One region of the Alteromonas sp. HB246098 genome, then DNA from elsewhere that is predicted to be linked to it. Evidence: predicted binding sites of a transcription regulator. Region 1 holds the regulator's gene; the other holds the start of a gene.
The links. The regulator FNR, encoded in region 1, switches genes on or off when oxygen is low (the NO sensors DNR and NnrR bind a similar motif). The targets are predictions, from matches to a motif close to TTGATCTAGATCAA.

Region 1 (7,854 bases):
ATTCGATACTAAAAGTCTTTTGCGCCGCGCTGCCGGTTTAACAAAAGCTAATTTTTCATCATTGTTTCAAGGTAGCCTTGTTTTATTCTTGACCTTTGTGATGCTTGGGGTAATTGCCCAACAGTACATTACCATCAATGACGACGGTAGCTATGTATTCGAGCACCAGTCTATTATCCAGATTGTGGCAATCTGCATTGTGGCGCCGTTACTTACGGGCTTATACATGATGGGCGTTTTTATAGCGCGAGGCGTAAAAACATCGGTATTTACGGTATTTCAGTTTTTCCCCCTTATATTTCTGGTTGCGTTAACCCAATTAGTTAGCAGTATTCTTGTGCAGTTAGGCATGATGTTGCTTATCTTACCAGGCGTGTATTTTTATCTAGCGTCGTCTTTTTCTCTTATGTTAGTGGCCGACAGAAAACTAACCCCAATAAGCGCAATTATTCTTTCATGCAGAGTATTCAACGCGTACTGGGCTCAAATTGCCAGTATCTTCGGTGTGCTCTTCTTACTGTTTGTTTCGGTACCACTGACGTTCGGGGTTTCCCTTATTTGGGTGTTACCTTTTTATTTTAGTATGATGGGATTGCTCTATCAGGAACTGATTGGCGAGCAAGGAGTGAGCACGGAAGCATCTGTAAATGATGTGAATGAGTCGAGCTTCGATGCATAAACGAGAAACCTTTAAAATTGTCCTTATAACGCTGGGGGTTTTGGCGGTCATTGTCATTAACGCCATTATTTTTACTAAGGACGAGCCAGATATTTTAGACATACCGCAAACGGTAGAGGCGAAAAAACCGGTGCCTGACTTCTCAGTCTATAGTGATGTAAAAGAAAAAAAAGAGGCTTTTTTTAACTATCTACGGCCCGAGGTAGAGAAGCAAAATGCTTACTTACTTACCTTAAGACATTATGTACAAACCTTGTATAGGAAGGCATTAGTCAACGAATCGCTTTCAGAAGATGACATGGCTAGGCTTGAATGGCTTGAAGAAGAGTATCGGGTAAAGTCTACACAGCCCTTAAAAACCAAACTATTGGCCTTACTGCAGAAAATTGATGTTTTACCTGAAGAGCTGGTACTTGTTCAGGCTGCGAATGAATCTGCATGGGGAACGAGCCGATTTGCAAGAAAGGGCTACAACTTTTTCGGTTTGTGGTGTTTTTCAAAAGGGTGCGGTTTCGTCCCAAATCGCCGAAATGCCGGCGCCTCACACGAAGTGGCTAAGTTTGATAGTCTGTCGCGAGCTACGTACACCTATATGCGTAACCTCAACAGACACGATGCCTATGCTGATTTACGAGAGATACGAAGCCGACTGAGAGCTAATCAATTACCCATTACTGGTGTTGCATTGGCTGAAGGGCTAATGAATTATTCCGAGCGAGGAGCCGCTTATGTTGAAGAGCTTCAAACAATGATCCTATTTAACGAGGAGTTTTTATCCGAATGATACGCGCTGCATTATTTCTTGCTTCATCTCTGTTTGTCGGTTTTGCTAGTACATCCGTAACGGCTGAAACGATAGATGTAGAGTACAGCCGTTTCTACAGCCATGTTAAAAAGCTAGATAACGAAGATACCCAAGCGCTTCAGTTTGCGTTTGGTTTTGTCCGAGTAGGTGAAGGGCGTTTATGCGAGGTTAACGGTGCATCTATCGTTACCGATAAGAAAACAATGCCATTAGAAGTTACAGATGAAGGACGTTTTACCGTACCCACTGAAAAAGCACTGAAATTGGCTAATGCACTGGTACGTATTGATTTAAACGAACGTGCGAACGTTTGTGATATGTCGGTGCAGCTTGAAACCAAGCCAGAATACCTTAAACAGTATTACAAAAAAGAAGAACTCAGTTTCTTGTATGAACAGTATGAAGCCTTTTTCAATGAAATGGGGAGCTTTTTGTCTTTTATGATGCCGTCGGTGAAGGGCTTAATGATTCAGTTCGAAGACAAAAATTTAGATTTCGTCACGCCGCAGGGTGTACAAATTAACAATGGTGTTTTGCATTTAGAGCAAGAGTGGATAAATGAGGCGAAAGGCTTAACGCTGCCTCAAGCGCCGCTGCGTGTAACAGCTATGGCGTCTAGTTAATCTACCTTTTGGACAATTAGGTATCAGGTTAGCAACTGATACCTAATTTGCTCAGCAACCCGCGCGATGGTTTCTTCGCCCTTTGCGCACAGTTCTTCCGCCCTATGAAACTCCATAATACCCACATCAGTAAGCTGAGGTTCGATAAGTATATCTGGCGGATCGCCGGCTAAACGTGAACGGGTAACGCGGGCTTGAAGTATCTCAAGTGAGCTACTCATTACGCTCATAATTCCTGGTGGGTTTCGCTTATTCACCTTTGCAGGAACTTCGGTAAATTCTTCTTCGACTTTTTCAATAACATCGGTCGCGATACTTTCTTCAGTCTTCACATCATCAGAAGCATTAACCTGAAGCTGCTCTTCATTTTCCTCTGATGCTTTGTCATCTTTACTGTCTGGCGAAAACCATTGACGCAATACGTTTTGGCTTTTAGTAAAAAAGTCTTCGGTTTTACGTTGGTTTTCTTCGTGATCTTGCCTTAACTTTTCTAATCGAAGCGGGCGAAAATCGGCGTTAAGATTAACTGCAATTACAAAGTCTGCGCCTAACTGTCGACACAGGTTAACCGGTACAGGGTTAACAACTGCGCCATCTACTAACCAGCGATCACCATGTGCCACGGGCGTAAAAAGTGCTGGGATAGCGCAAGATGCTTGAATGGTGTCGCCAATAGGACCTGAATTAAATACCACTTCACGTCCTGTATATAGGTCAGTCGCCACTGTTGCAAAGGGCTTAAGCATTTCTTCATACGAGGAAACACAAAACTCGCTAGCAAGCTTGTCAAAAACTTTTTGCCCGCTAGCAATGCCGCCTCGCCTGAGCCCTACACCCATAAGCGCGAGCACCTGCCAGTCGCTAAGCGAACAGGCCCATTCTTTTAAACCTTCTAGCTTGCCACTTGCGTAGGCAGCGCCAACATAAGCACCGATCGAGCAACCAGCTACAACGTCAATTTTAACGCCAAGCTTTTCCAACGCTTCAATTATACCAATGTGAGTCCAGCCCCTTGCGGCACCGGCACCTAACGCAAGTCCAATTTTCATTTACTTTGGTTCCATAATATTTACTACCTCGATAGCGTTATCTTCATCGTTAAGATCTGCACTATTTTCTGTAGTAAAAGAAGGTTCATCAAATCCGATATCACCATCTGCAACGGGGCCGTCTTGGGTGGCAATAGACTTAAAGTCATAAAGGTTACTGTCTACAAGGTGTGAAGGGGCCACGTTTTGAAGCGCGCGGAACATTGATTCAATACGACCTGGGAAACGGCGGTTCCAGTCTTGAAGCATTGCTTTGATACTCTGACGCTGTAGATTTTCCTGTGAACCACAAAGGTTACACGGAATTATTGGGAACTCAGCGGCTTGTGAATATTTCAAAATGTCCTTTTCGCTGCAGTAAGCTAGTGGACGAATAACAATATGTTCGCCGTTATCACTAACCAGTTTTGGTGGCATTGATTTTAGCTTACCACCATGAAACATATTTAAGAAGAAAGTTTCTAGCATGTCGTCACGATGGTGACCTAATGCAATTTTAGTCGCTCCTAACTCTTTCGCTGTACGGTACAAAATACCACGACGCAAACGAGAACAAAGCGAACAGGTCGTTTTCCCTTCAGGAATTTTGTCTTTAACAATAGAGTAGGTGTCTTCTTCTACAATCTTGTAGTCAACGCCAATGCTGTCTAAGTACTCGGGTAAGATATGTTCGGGAAAACCAGGTTGCTTTTGGTCAAGATTTACCGCAACAATATCAAAATGAATAGGCGCAATCTTCCTTAAAAACAATAGAATATCAAGCATGGTATAGCTGTCTTTACCGCCAGATAAACACACCATGACCTTGTCGTTGTTTTCAATCATACCGAAATCGCCAATGGCCTTACCCACGTTGCGACGAAGTCGTTTCTGAAGTTTGTTGAAGTTGTACTTTTGCTTACTTTGCTCGGCGTTTAACGTCGGCGCGTCAGCACTGCTTGTGCCTAAACTCATAATTAACTAGCTTGGTTTGTGATAAAGGCGCCATTATACATTAAAGCGCCTTTTCGAGACTATGGCTGTGTGGTTAAATTTATCGAGAAACGTTAAGTACTGATTAAAGCGTATGTGGCTAAGCCCCAGATTTTAACCGCTAAATGCGAGTTTTTTTATGAAAAGCGCCCATCGCCGACTCGCTATTTGTCGCCATTAAGTGTCTTGATATTTAAGCGCAATTAAGTCGTTAACTACACGGTTATCGGTGATTCAAATCCATCGGGCTTAATTGCTAATACGTCACAATTCAGTTCATCGATAACGTGTTCGGCAGTATTGCCAATAAGCGCTGCTGAAATACCCACCCGTCCCACTGTGCCTATTACAACTAACTCTGCATCGAGTGTTTTTGCTACTTGTGGGATAACTTTTTCAGGTAAGCCTTCTTTCACCACACATTTATTATCTGGAATACCGTATTTGAGTGCGTGACTACGCATTTCCTTCATATGATGGTTTTTTACCGCATCGTGATACGTGTCAGGGTCAAACTCCGGTACTTCGATGGCAATGTTGAGTGGTGTTGAAGGGTAGCTGTTGACTAAATTAACGTTACCTTTCAGCAAAGAGGCATAGTCATTCGCGATTAATGTAAGCTTGTCGTTTAGTGCAGCGTGTTCATCATCTTCGCTCCCTACGTTCACTGCAGCAATGATTTCACCGCCTTCTGGCCAATCATGTTCTTTCACGAGTAGAACAGGGCGAGGGCATTTGCGCATTAAGTGCCAGTCCGTAGGTGTAAAGATCACTGAGGCAAGGTCGTCATGTTTTTTAGTAGCTTTTACTACTAAGTCGATTTGGTTATTAAGGGCGTAATAAATAATCGACTCATAAGCACGGTTGTTCCACTCAACCACAATATCGGTCTCTGAAAAGCCTTGTTCTTTTAGCTGGGCAGATAGCCATTTGGCGTGTTCTTTTGTAACGGCATCGCGCATTGATTCACGTTCGTCGGGGCTAAGCATGGTTGTCATATCGTAAGACAAATCATATACCACCATCATAGCGGTAACCGTAGCGCCGGTTTTTGACGCAAGTTCATAGGCACGGCTTAGGGCAGGCTGGTTGTCGCGTTCCGCGTCCACCACGGCAAGAATTCGTTTACACTCAATCATAACGTCTCCTCAACTACAAAGCTTTGTATGGCTGTCGACATCGATATTTTTTCAAAACAGTTTATAAAAACCATTTACATTAACTATAAACGACATTTAAAAAAACGTGAGTTGTTTTGGATCAAGGCGTAAATAATTCGTTGATAAACAAAAAAGGCTACACTGAATTTTACGGGAGCTTCCACGCTCAATGGATGGATATTGTGTAACTCAGTGAGGGAATACAGTGAAACTTTAAAGATTAAAACTAAAAAGCGCGCATGTAGCGCGCTTAAGATAAAAGAAGAATAAATTAACCGTTACAAACTACACTAGGGCCATTTAACGCCTCTAGCTTGGTATTTAACCGATCAAAATCCAAAATAGAGATCAATTTTCCGTCTACCTTGATAATGTTTTCCTTCTGAAAACGACTTAATAGACGGCTAATGGTTTCTATCGTTAAGCCTAAATAGTTGCCGATTTCGTTTCGGGTCATAGTTAGGTGAAACTCTCTGTGCGAAAAGCCACGCTCTTCAAAACGCTGGGAAAGGTGTGATATAAAATACAGCAAACGCTCTTCAGCAGTACGCTTGTTTAAAAGCATGATCATGTCGTGATCTTGTTTTATCTCAGCGCTCATAAAGCTCATGATCTGATGGCGTAGTTTGGGAAATTGAACCGACATTTCATCAAGTGTGTCATAAGGCAGTTCACACACCATGGCGGTTTCTAGCGCAGAAGTGTAACTTTGATGCTTACTTTCACGCAGGGCATCAAAACCAATAATATCACCCGGGAAGTGGAAGCCGGTGATTTGCTCTTCACCTTCTTGGTTGGTTACAAATGACTTAAAAGAACCCGTTCTTACCGCAAAAAGGGAACGAAATTTATCGCCAGTTTGAATGAGCGTATCGCCTTTATGAAGCGGCTTTTTGCGCTCGATTATATCGTCAAGAGATTCAATTTCTGTTTTGTTTAGTGCAACGGGTAAACACAGGTGACTAAAGCTACAGTTTTGACAGTGAATAGAAAATTGGCTTCCTTTGCTCATAATGCATGCTCTTATAAAGACCCCACGACAATAATACACCTATTTTTAAACGATTGCGCCATGAATAAGATAGGCTGCATATATGGCCATTATTACTGCGATGATTTGTCTAATATGACTGTTTTGAAAACTACTAACAATATACTGACTGCCTGCACTTGCTGCGAGTAGCGTTGGCAAAGTACCTAAACCGAAGAAAAACATCACGGCGGCGCCTTGTACTGCATTGCCCGCAGCCAAAGACCAAGTAAGTGTTGAATACACTAATCCACAAGGTAACCAGCCCCAGATAAACCCATAAGGGATAGCGCTAAAAGGGGTTTTGAACGGTAAAAAACGCTTAGATAATGGCTGCAGTTTAGAAAACAATCCTTTTCCAGCGTTTTCCAATACCGTTAAACCCGTCCACCATTTACCTAAATAACAGGCTAGCAACAACAGCATAAGGCCGCTAAGCAAAGATAGGGCATAGTTGGCAAGGGGCACGTAGTCGGCGGCTATTTTTCCAAGCGCCCCAGTTAGCGCGCCAGCGATGGTGTAGCTTGCTATACGTCCTATATTGTAGGCTAGGGTATAGGGTAATGCTGAAGCACCTTTTGGTGACACCATTCTTAGCGCTGCCACTATACCCCCGCACATGCCCACGCAGTGAACACCGCCAGCTAAGCCGATAAGAAAGGCTGAGAAATAATTAATCCCCTCCATGCGACTCTTGGCTTTTATCTACTTTACTATCCTGAAATTGCTTGCGTTGCTCAGCGAGCTTTTTTTCCTCAGGCGGAAGGTCATCATCAAACAAAATACTGTAACCCTGACGGTCTAAATCTTCAAACTGATTGGTTTTAACCGCCCAGAAAAATATCACAATTGCCACAGCTACTATGATGATCGCGATTGGTATTAAAACGTAAATTATGCTCATACTATTTGCCCAGAAGTCGCGTAGAGTTTGTCACTACTATGATACTGCTTAATGACATTCCAACAACCGCCATCCACGGTGAAAGCAGGCCTGTTACGGCGAAGGGTAAGATCAGCACATTGTAACCTAACGACCAACCAATATTTTGTCTTATTTTTTGTTTCACTTGGTGTGAGGTTTTAATTAACTCTGGTACAGAAAGTAGCTGGTCGCCTAGCAATATCACGTCGGCAGCAGTCTTCGCAACATCTGTCGCATTACCTACTGCTATCGCTACATCGGCACTAGCAAGCACTGGCGCGTCATTAATACCATCGCCCATCATCATTACCTTGGTGCCCGATTGCTGCATAGCTTGAACCGCTTCGTATTTCTGTTCTGGGGTAAGACCCCCTTTAGCGGTGGAAATTGGTAAAGGTTTCGTTAGGGAGTCGACGTTTTTCTGTGTATCGCCGCTTAATACAGCTAGGGTATGACTTTTTGCCAATATATCGAGGGTTTCTTGGGTATCGTCACGCAGTGAGTCACGAACTTCAAAAGCCGCCATCATACGGCCTTTGACGGTAAGAAACACATTAGCCGAGGGGTAACCCTCGATAAATGATTGCTGAGATTCGTGAACACTGAATGCT
Region 2 (7,854 bases), on a different contig from region 1:
AGCGCAAATCGATAGTCAGTCTCAGCCACCGTGTGATGATGCAGTGTGCTGCCGTTTAGAGCCATAGGCGCGGCCAACGGGATTTCACTTTCAATAAGTTCTGCGGCAAACTCGTGCTCTTCAAGAATTTGCGCATCTGTCCATCGGTCGGGACGATAGAATTTCGCAACGTAGCGCTGGCCATCTTCAGCCAAAAATTGGTACACGCGGTTTTCATAGCTGTTAAGCGCTAGTAGGCCGCTTTGAAGAAAAATGCCCTGGCTTTCCAGGGCATCTAATATGGTGTCTGGGCTAAGCCCAGAGAAAGAAAAATCTGTCATCGATAAAGGAATTTAGTTGGTTCATCAACGGTAACCGTTTCCCCATCAATTGTGGTGGTTACACTGATAAAGATATCGGTAACCGTATCTTCCAGATTATAAGCGTCAGTTGCAACTGAAATTGGTGTGCTGTATACCGCACCACCTTTAACGGTTACCTTTTGCTCACCAATGTATTTGTAGTCAGGCAATCCTTTTATCGCAATCGTGTATGACTGGGTTTGCTGGGTTTTGTTGAGCACTTTAATGGTATATACGTTTTCAATAAGCCCTTCATTGGTCTCGCGGTACAGTGAGTTTCTATCGCGGATGATGTCGACTTCGGTTGGACTGCGCATCCAAATATTGGCAAACAACAAACCCGTCATAACCAAAAGAACGACAAAGTAACCAATTAGCTTAGGACGAAAAACGTGAGTCTTGCCGCCCGCAAGCTCTTCTTCTGAGGTAAAGCTTATCAATCCTTTTGGATAGCCCATTTTATCCATAACGCCGTTACAGGCATCAACACAAGCACCGCAGTTGATGCATTCGTATTGAAGGCCGTTGCGAATATCAATTCCAGTTGGGCAGACTTGAACACATAAATTACAGTCGATGCAGTCACCTAAACCTTTTTCCTGTACCTGTTCATGACTGAGCTTTCGAGGGCGCGGACCGCGTTGTTCGCCACGTTTTGCATCGTAAGATACGGTGAAAGTATCTTTGTCGAACATGGCAGATTGGAATCGTGCATAAGGACAGATGTGCGTGCACATAATTTCACGCATATAGCCTGCATTTCCGTAAGTACAAACTGCAAAAAAGATAACCGAGAAACCCGCCCAGAAGCTGGTGTCAAATGTCACGAAGTCAACAAACAGGGCATCAATAGGGGTGAAGTAGCCGACAAAGGTTAGCGCAGTTAATAGTGCTACCAGAACCCAAGCAGTATGCTTAGCTGTTTTACGCAAAAATTTGTCAGTATCCATTTTGCGCGCATCAAGGGCTATACGCTTGTTTCGTGGGCCTTCGAACTTTTCTTCAAACCAAGTGTATATATATACCCATGTTGTTTGTGGGCACATAAAGCCACACCACACTCTGCCTGCGAAGGTAGTGACAAAAAACAAAGCGAAAGCGGAAACAATGAATATATAAGCCAGTAAGGTAAGGTCTTGAGGCCATAAAGTAAGAGAGAAAATAGTGAAACGCTGTTCGCCAATATCAAGTAATACTGCCTGATGGCCGTTGTACTGAATCCACGGAATGATGGCAAAAAGAGCTAAAAAGAAAAGACCAAAAAAACGTCTAAACGTTTCCAAAGGGCCCTTTACGGCGCGCACATAAATACGGCTACGGGAATCGTGTCGTTTACCCTCTGTGGCTCCTTTGGGCTTATGTACTTTTACCGGTGTAACGTTTTTGACCGGTATTTGTTCATTCATAGCTTAACCTTATGTGACGTAACAAACTGCCTGTGCAGTATAACTGCGTTCAACACGTCATATTTAATATAGATCAATAATGCGGCGTATGGTCTACCTTTTTAAACTTTCAGTCAATACTGAAAGTTCAGAAAGTAACATGGGTAGGTAGTTATTTTTCTTTGGCTTTAAGACATTTTGTAAATTTCTACATACAGCGACATAGCTAACGGGCAGAAAATTGAGTAAATGGTAGGCCCGAAAAATTGTTGGTTGAAAAAGTATACAAGTTATACCTTAGTATAAACTATTGTGTTTACAGCAAGTTAGATAACACACTACCATGAAGCGCAATTATATGGCCAATAAGTATCCAAATCATGTACAGTGAACCTTGTTGTAATACAAATTAGTAAAGCATTTATTAGGTACATTGTTGGTGAAAGGTGCACAAAGTAGGCGCCACTCGTTGTAAACCCCTATCAAAGTTAGCTGAGAAGTTATGTTACGGTTCTTTATTATCGCTGCGGAAATTATTGTTTTGGTAATAGTGCTGCGCTCTCCTTTTGTTCAGTATCTATTTGAAGATATCCAAAACTCTGTTTCTGACTGGCTGGTGACCATTGCTACGCTTCCAGAGCGAAAAGAATTACGTAGTTTGCAAGATAAAATAAATATTGAATTAAGCCCTTTGAAACCTTATCAGCAAAGTTACGTCAAACAAATTACTGCCGATGCTGCGAGCGTAAAACGCTTCTATCACATTTATTGTGAAAACGATGATATAAACCCTAACTTTACGGGAACTAAACGCGCAAAACTGTGCCTAATTGTTAAGCAGTCTCCGGTTATGCAAGTTTCAAAGTGACATTAGCGTTTTACGTAAGAAAAAGTTGAACCTAAAACTTTTCTAATGTTTTTTTGATTAATAACTTTCCCAACGCTTGCTAACTTAAGGTTAAACGACTGAATTTAGGAGCATGAAAGTGAATAAACTACGAACTTTTTCTTGTTTAAGTTGCGCCGCAGCCGTAGGGGCTCTTGTTGTTTTTGCGCCAACTCAAGCCGCTGAGGTAGAGATAACATGGGAAGAGCCAGAGTCTTACAGTGACGTCAGGCCAGCCAATGAATCTCGTAAACGCTTTCGTGAGCGAACCTTAAAAGACTTGGAAGAGCACATTACGGAATTAGCAAGCGACTTACCCGAATCACAGGTTCTATCGATGACAGTGACAAACGTTGATTTGGCCGGTCAAGTTTGGCCTAGCCAGTTTGTAGGTTTTGGCAGCGGGGCTGGCAGCGATGTGCGAATAATCAAACGCATTGATATTCCAAGAATGACGTTTAGTTACTCGCTATCTAATTCTGATGGTCAGGTCATTTTAAGCGGTGAAGATGTGAAGCTTAAAGACATGGACTTTATGGAATCGAATATTCGTCACAACCGCACTGAGTCATTGTCGTACGAGAAGGCCATGCTTAACGACTGGTTTGCTGATACGTTCTCCACGCAAGTTGCGGCAAACGATTAAAACATTCCATTAAAAAGGCAATAAAAAAGGTCACGTGTAGTGACCTTTTTTGTGTTGTTAGCCCAACTTTATTGGGCTAACAAAGCGTATGTCGCTTACAGGTAATCAAACTCATTACCCGAAATAGCGAGTGTGCTTTCAGGGCCAGCTTTGTAAGCGGCTTTATGCGCGTCACGGCGTACTAAAATGCGTTCCATATAGAAGTCACGAGTCTTCATCTTAGAAGCAGCAAGTACCGCATTGCCCGAGATTTGGGCTTTGTCTGCCATGCTGTACCACAGTACACCAATAAGTGAGTAAGCACTGTAAGCGAGATAGTCGCAAGCGGCGGAAGCTGCGGTTGTCGCATCCATCCCTAAACAGTCTGCTGAAGATGCGCGCCAGTCATCAAGAATACCTTGTGCTAGGCCTTTCGCTTCACTGTCTTGAATGTCGCTAACTAATGCACTAAACGCTTTATAAGTAGCTTCCATCATTTGTCCGCCATCGCGGGTAAGCTTACGACCGATAAGGTCTAGTGCCTGTATACCGTTTGTTCCTTCGTACAGCATTGCAATGCGCACATCGCGCATAAGTTGCTCCATACCCCACTCACGAATAAAACCGTGACCACCGAAAACCTGAACACCCAAGCTGGTGGTTTCAAGGCCCATATCGGTCATAAAAGCTTTACAGATAGGCGTTAAAAACTGAAGTATTTTGTCGGCATCTTCTTTTTCTTGGCCCTCACCAAGCTTTTCTACATCCATAAATTTAGCGTAGAAAAGTGAAAGTGCACGGCATCCTTCAATCAATGATTTCTGCGTAAGTAACATACGCGCTACGTCAGGTTGAAATACGATTGGGTCTGCTTTGCCGTCTGGGTTTTGGATACCCTGAGGTGCGCGAGACTGCACACGTTCACGGGCGTAGGTTAGCGCGCCTTGGTACGATGCTTCTGCCGCACCTAAGCCCTGAAGACCTACCTGGAAGCGGGCGTCGTTCATCATAGTGAACATGCATGCAAGGCCTTGGTTTTCTTCACCGACAAGGTAACCTGTTGCGCCGTCGAAGTTCATCACACAGGTTGGGCTGGCCTTGATCCCCATTTTGTGTTCAATGCTTCCTACAGAAAGGCTGTTTGCCTCGCCAGGCTCATTGCTAGCATCTGGAAGGAACTTAGGTACTAAGAACAGACTTATGCCCTTAACACCTTTTGGTGCGTCAGGTAGTCGAGCAAGAACAAGGTGAATAACGTTCGAACTCCAGTCGTGATCACCGGCAGTGATGAAGATTTTATTACCCGTTACTTTATAGCTGCCGTCGCCTTGTGGCTCAGCTTTGGTGCTAAGCAAGCTCAAATCTGTTCCCGCGTGAGGTTCGGTCAGGTTCATGGTACCTGTCCACTCACCGCTGATTAGCTTAGCAAGATAAATATCCTTTAATTCTTTACTGGCGTGTTTGGTAACCGCAAGTGTGGCGCTCTCTGTAAGCATTGTAGTTAAGCGCCAGCTTAAATTCGCTGCGTTTAACATTTCGTGAACCGGCACAGCCATGGTGTATGGCAAGTCTTGCCCGTCGTACTCGGCAGTGCCTAACATGGCATTCCAACCGTTCGCAACGTATTCTTGATAAGCATCTGCAAAGCCTTTAGGCGTGGTAATTTTACCGTCTTCAAGCTTACAGCCTTCTTCATCACCTTCACGATTGAGTGGGGCAACGACATCTAGAGCAAACTTTGCGCCTTGCGCAATAATTTCATTGGCCAGTTCGCTATCAAAGTCGCTGATACCGAGCTTTTCGTAGTGAGCATCAAGTCCAAGCCAGTCTTTTAATAAGAACTGAAAATCAGTTGTAGGGGCGTGGTACAGAGGCATGGATGACTCCTTTTTCAAACAAGTGTTTTAATTTTGCCTATTATAGTCACAAAAAGCGTAGTCCGAATAGTCCGTTAAAGGAAAGTTAATAATAAATTTGGATGATGTGGCAATGAAAGCAGCCCATGAAAATGCTAGTGATGATGCCTTGAACGTCACTGTTGATATAGAATGGCGAACACAAATGCTAAGCTCGCTTGCGATTCACATTCTCACTGGCATGCTTAGCCTACATTGAAACAACACATACGCACCAGCAACACGGTACATAAAGACATGAATTCAGATAGCGCGAAGAAAAACCTTGAACATAGTAGTAAAGAAGCGCAGGCCCCGGTTTGTATAGTCACAGGCGGAAGCTTGGGTATCGGTTTCGCGGTATGCAAGTTGTTTAGCGAAAATGGCTATCAAGTGGTTAACTTAGATATAAGAAACTTTGAGCAAGCTGTGCCTAACGCTATTTGGAAGCCTTGTGATGTAAGCGTGGTAAGTAACATTAAGGCTGCAATCGATGAAGTTATGACGGCTTATCAACGCATAGACGCTTTAGTGTGTAATGCTGGTATCCACGTGTCTGCAACTATTGAGGATACCGACGAAGCCTTGCTTGATAAGGTGCTTAGTCTTAACGTTAAAGGCGCCTATGGCGCAATTAAATCATGCTTGCCTACGATGAAAAAGCAGGGGAGTGGAGCCATTGTGGTGATGGGATCTGATCAGTCTTTTGTAGGAAAGCGAAACTCCTTTGCCTACGGGGTAAGTAAAGGTGCGCTGGCGTCTATCGCAAAAACCACGGCACTTGATTATGCCCCATATAACATTCGCGTTAACGCGGTATGCCCAGGCACCATTGAAACCCCTTTATTTCATAACGCGATTGACAATTACGTTGCTCGCTCAGGCGCAATTAAAAGCGATGTGGTAGCCGAAGAAGCTGCAGCCCAGCCCATTGGGCGATTAGGTCAGCCAGAGGATGTAGCGGAACTGACCTATTTTTTATGTAGCGATAAGGCGTCTTTCATCACGGGAAGTTTGTATGCTGTGGATGGGGGCTATACGGCTCAATAGAAGTGGCTCAATAAGAGGCACAGAAAGTGCTGCTCAATAGTGAGAGCAAAATAGCGCTACAGCAAATAAGCGATGTAAAAAACGCTACACGCAGTGCACAAATGCAGGGTTAAAGAATAAAAAATGGTTCAGCATTCACAAACGTGGGTAGACCCTCATATCCATCTTTTTGCGTTAGATGAAGGTCAGTACAATTGGCTAAAACCCACTAATGCGCCTTTTTGGGCTGATAAGAAAAATATTGCCAAAAATACCACAGAGACGATGCTTCATCGGGCTTCTCTAGGTCAGCTTTGTGGGTTTGTGCATATTGAAGCAGGCTACGATAACAGTAGACCGTGGCGAGAAATTGCCTTTCTAGAGCGTCATTGTACACTGCCATTTCGCTCGGTTGGTTGCATAGATTTAGCTGGAAACAGCGTTGGCAGTCATATTGATAAGCTAGGGCTGTATTCCTCTGTATCAGGCCTTCGCCATATTTTAGATGATGAGGCTGAAACGCTTTTGCGCGCCCCTAAAGTAAAGTGGGCGCTTGGTCACATGGCTTCTAAAGGCTTGTCTTTTGATGCTCAGTTTAATATTGCAGATAGTAATGCCGTAGTTGCATTACTTAACGTATTAGAACAAAACCCAGCTTTGAAAGTAGCAATTAACCACGCCGCTCTTGCGCCACTTGATAAAAACAGCTTGGCGTTTAGAACGTGGCGACAAAATACTCGAGTCTTGAATGAAACCGGGCAGGTTGCGTTTAAGTTTTCAGGGTTAGAAATGCAAGAGCGGAGGTGGCACTGGCAGCGAGCCAACTATATTTTTGAAACCTTATTGGACACAGTTGGCACAAATCAAATCATGTTTGCGAGCAACTTCCCGTTGTGCCAGTGGCGAATGGCTTATGCTGAGCTTTGGCATGGGTTCTCAGATATGATAACGCCGCTTTCTGAAACTCAAAAAGCGGCGCTGTTGTCTATAAACGCCAAGCAATGGTACGACATCGCTTAAGCGCCAGCCGGTAACTAGCCTCATAGCTTATTCCGGCGCTGTCGAGCTCTCTAGGTACTTTGTGTAAAGGTCGTGCAAACGTACAAGAGGCCGGTATGTAAGTTTGCTATTTAAGTTCCGTTACCGTCATGTGTGGCGAGCGGTAAACCACCTCATCGTTTAGGTCGATACCAATTCCCGGCGTGTCAGGCGCTTCTATAAAGCCGTTAACTGGCTGAGGGTCTTGAATACAAAGCTCACGGTTCCAATCTTTGATGGCATAGGTGTGATGCTCGTGAATTAAAAAGTTTGGAATAGCCGTTTCTAAATGCAAACTTGCCGCCGTAGCAACTGGGCCGCCGCAAACGTGAGCCTGAATGCGTACATCGTAAATATCCGCATAATCACATACCTTCTTCGCTTCTGTAAAACCACCGCAAAGGCCAACATCAGGTTGAAGTACATCAAGAGACTGGTCTTCAAGGTACGGGCGTACGTCCCAGCGGTGATACAAGCGTTCACCGCCCGCAATCGGCACGTTGACGTTCTTCGCCACTTTGTCGTGAAGTTTAGAGTTAAGGTAATTAACCGGCTCTTCGTAATACAAACAGCCAATTTCTTCTACGATATCGCCGAGCTGAATGGCCGTTGATGCACCTAACAAGCTGTGACATTCAAAGATAATGTCACCATC

Region 2: a site for FNR is predicted at 1,811-1,824, ahead of ccoG (cytochrome c oxidase accessory protein CcoG). Genes of this name have one in related genera too.

The regions. Positions count from the first base shown of each region.
Region 1 covers NZ_JBTZUG010000008.1:89,833-97,686, reverse strand. The annotation lists gene ACYTPF_RS16085 (YciC family protein) at 1-679, shown strand, start outside; gene ACYTPF_RS16080 (glucosaminidase domain-containing protein) at 672-1,463, shown strand; gene ACYTPF_RS16075 (DUF2987 domain-containing protein) at 1,460-2,107, shown strand; gene ACYTPF_RS16070 (patatin-like phospholipase family protein) at 2,131-3,156, opposite strand; gene ttcA (tRNA 2-thiocytidine(32) synthetase TtcA) at 3,157-4,110, opposite strand; gene uspE (universal stress protein UspE) at 4,344-5,267, opposite strand; gene fnr (fumarate/nitrate reduction transcriptional regulator Fnr) at 5,560-6,300, opposite strand; gene ACYTPF_RS16050 (sulfite exporter TauE/SafE family protein) at 6,346-7,005, opposite strand; gene ccoS (cbb3-type cytochrome oxidase assembly protein CcoS) at 6,992-7,222, opposite strand; gene ACYTPF_RS16040 (heavy metal translocating P-type ATPase) at 7,224-7,854, opposite strand, start outside.
Region 2 covers NZ_JBTZUG010000007.1:120,471-128,324, forward strand. The annotation lists gene ACYTPF_RS15100 (serine/threonine protein kinase) at 1-320, opposite strand, end outside; gene ccoG (cytochrome c oxidase accessory protein CcoG) at 317-1,747, opposite strand; gene ACYTPF_RS15110 (hypothetical protein) at 2,229-2,594, shown strand; gene ACYTPF_RS15115 (DUF3016 domain-containing protein) at 2,713-3,258, shown strand; gene ACYTPF_RS15120 (acyl-CoA dehydrogenase family protein) at 3,354-5,114, opposite strand; gene ACYTPF_RS15125 (hypothetical protein) at 5,227-5,352, shown strand; gene ACYTPF_RS15130 (SDR family NAD(P)-dependent oxidoreductase) at 5,391-6,182, shown strand; gene ACYTPF_RS15135 (amidohydrolase family protein) at 6,306-7,181, shown strand; gene ACYTPF_RS15140 (mandelate racemase/muconate lactonizing enzyme family protein) at 7,288-7,854, opposite strand, start outside.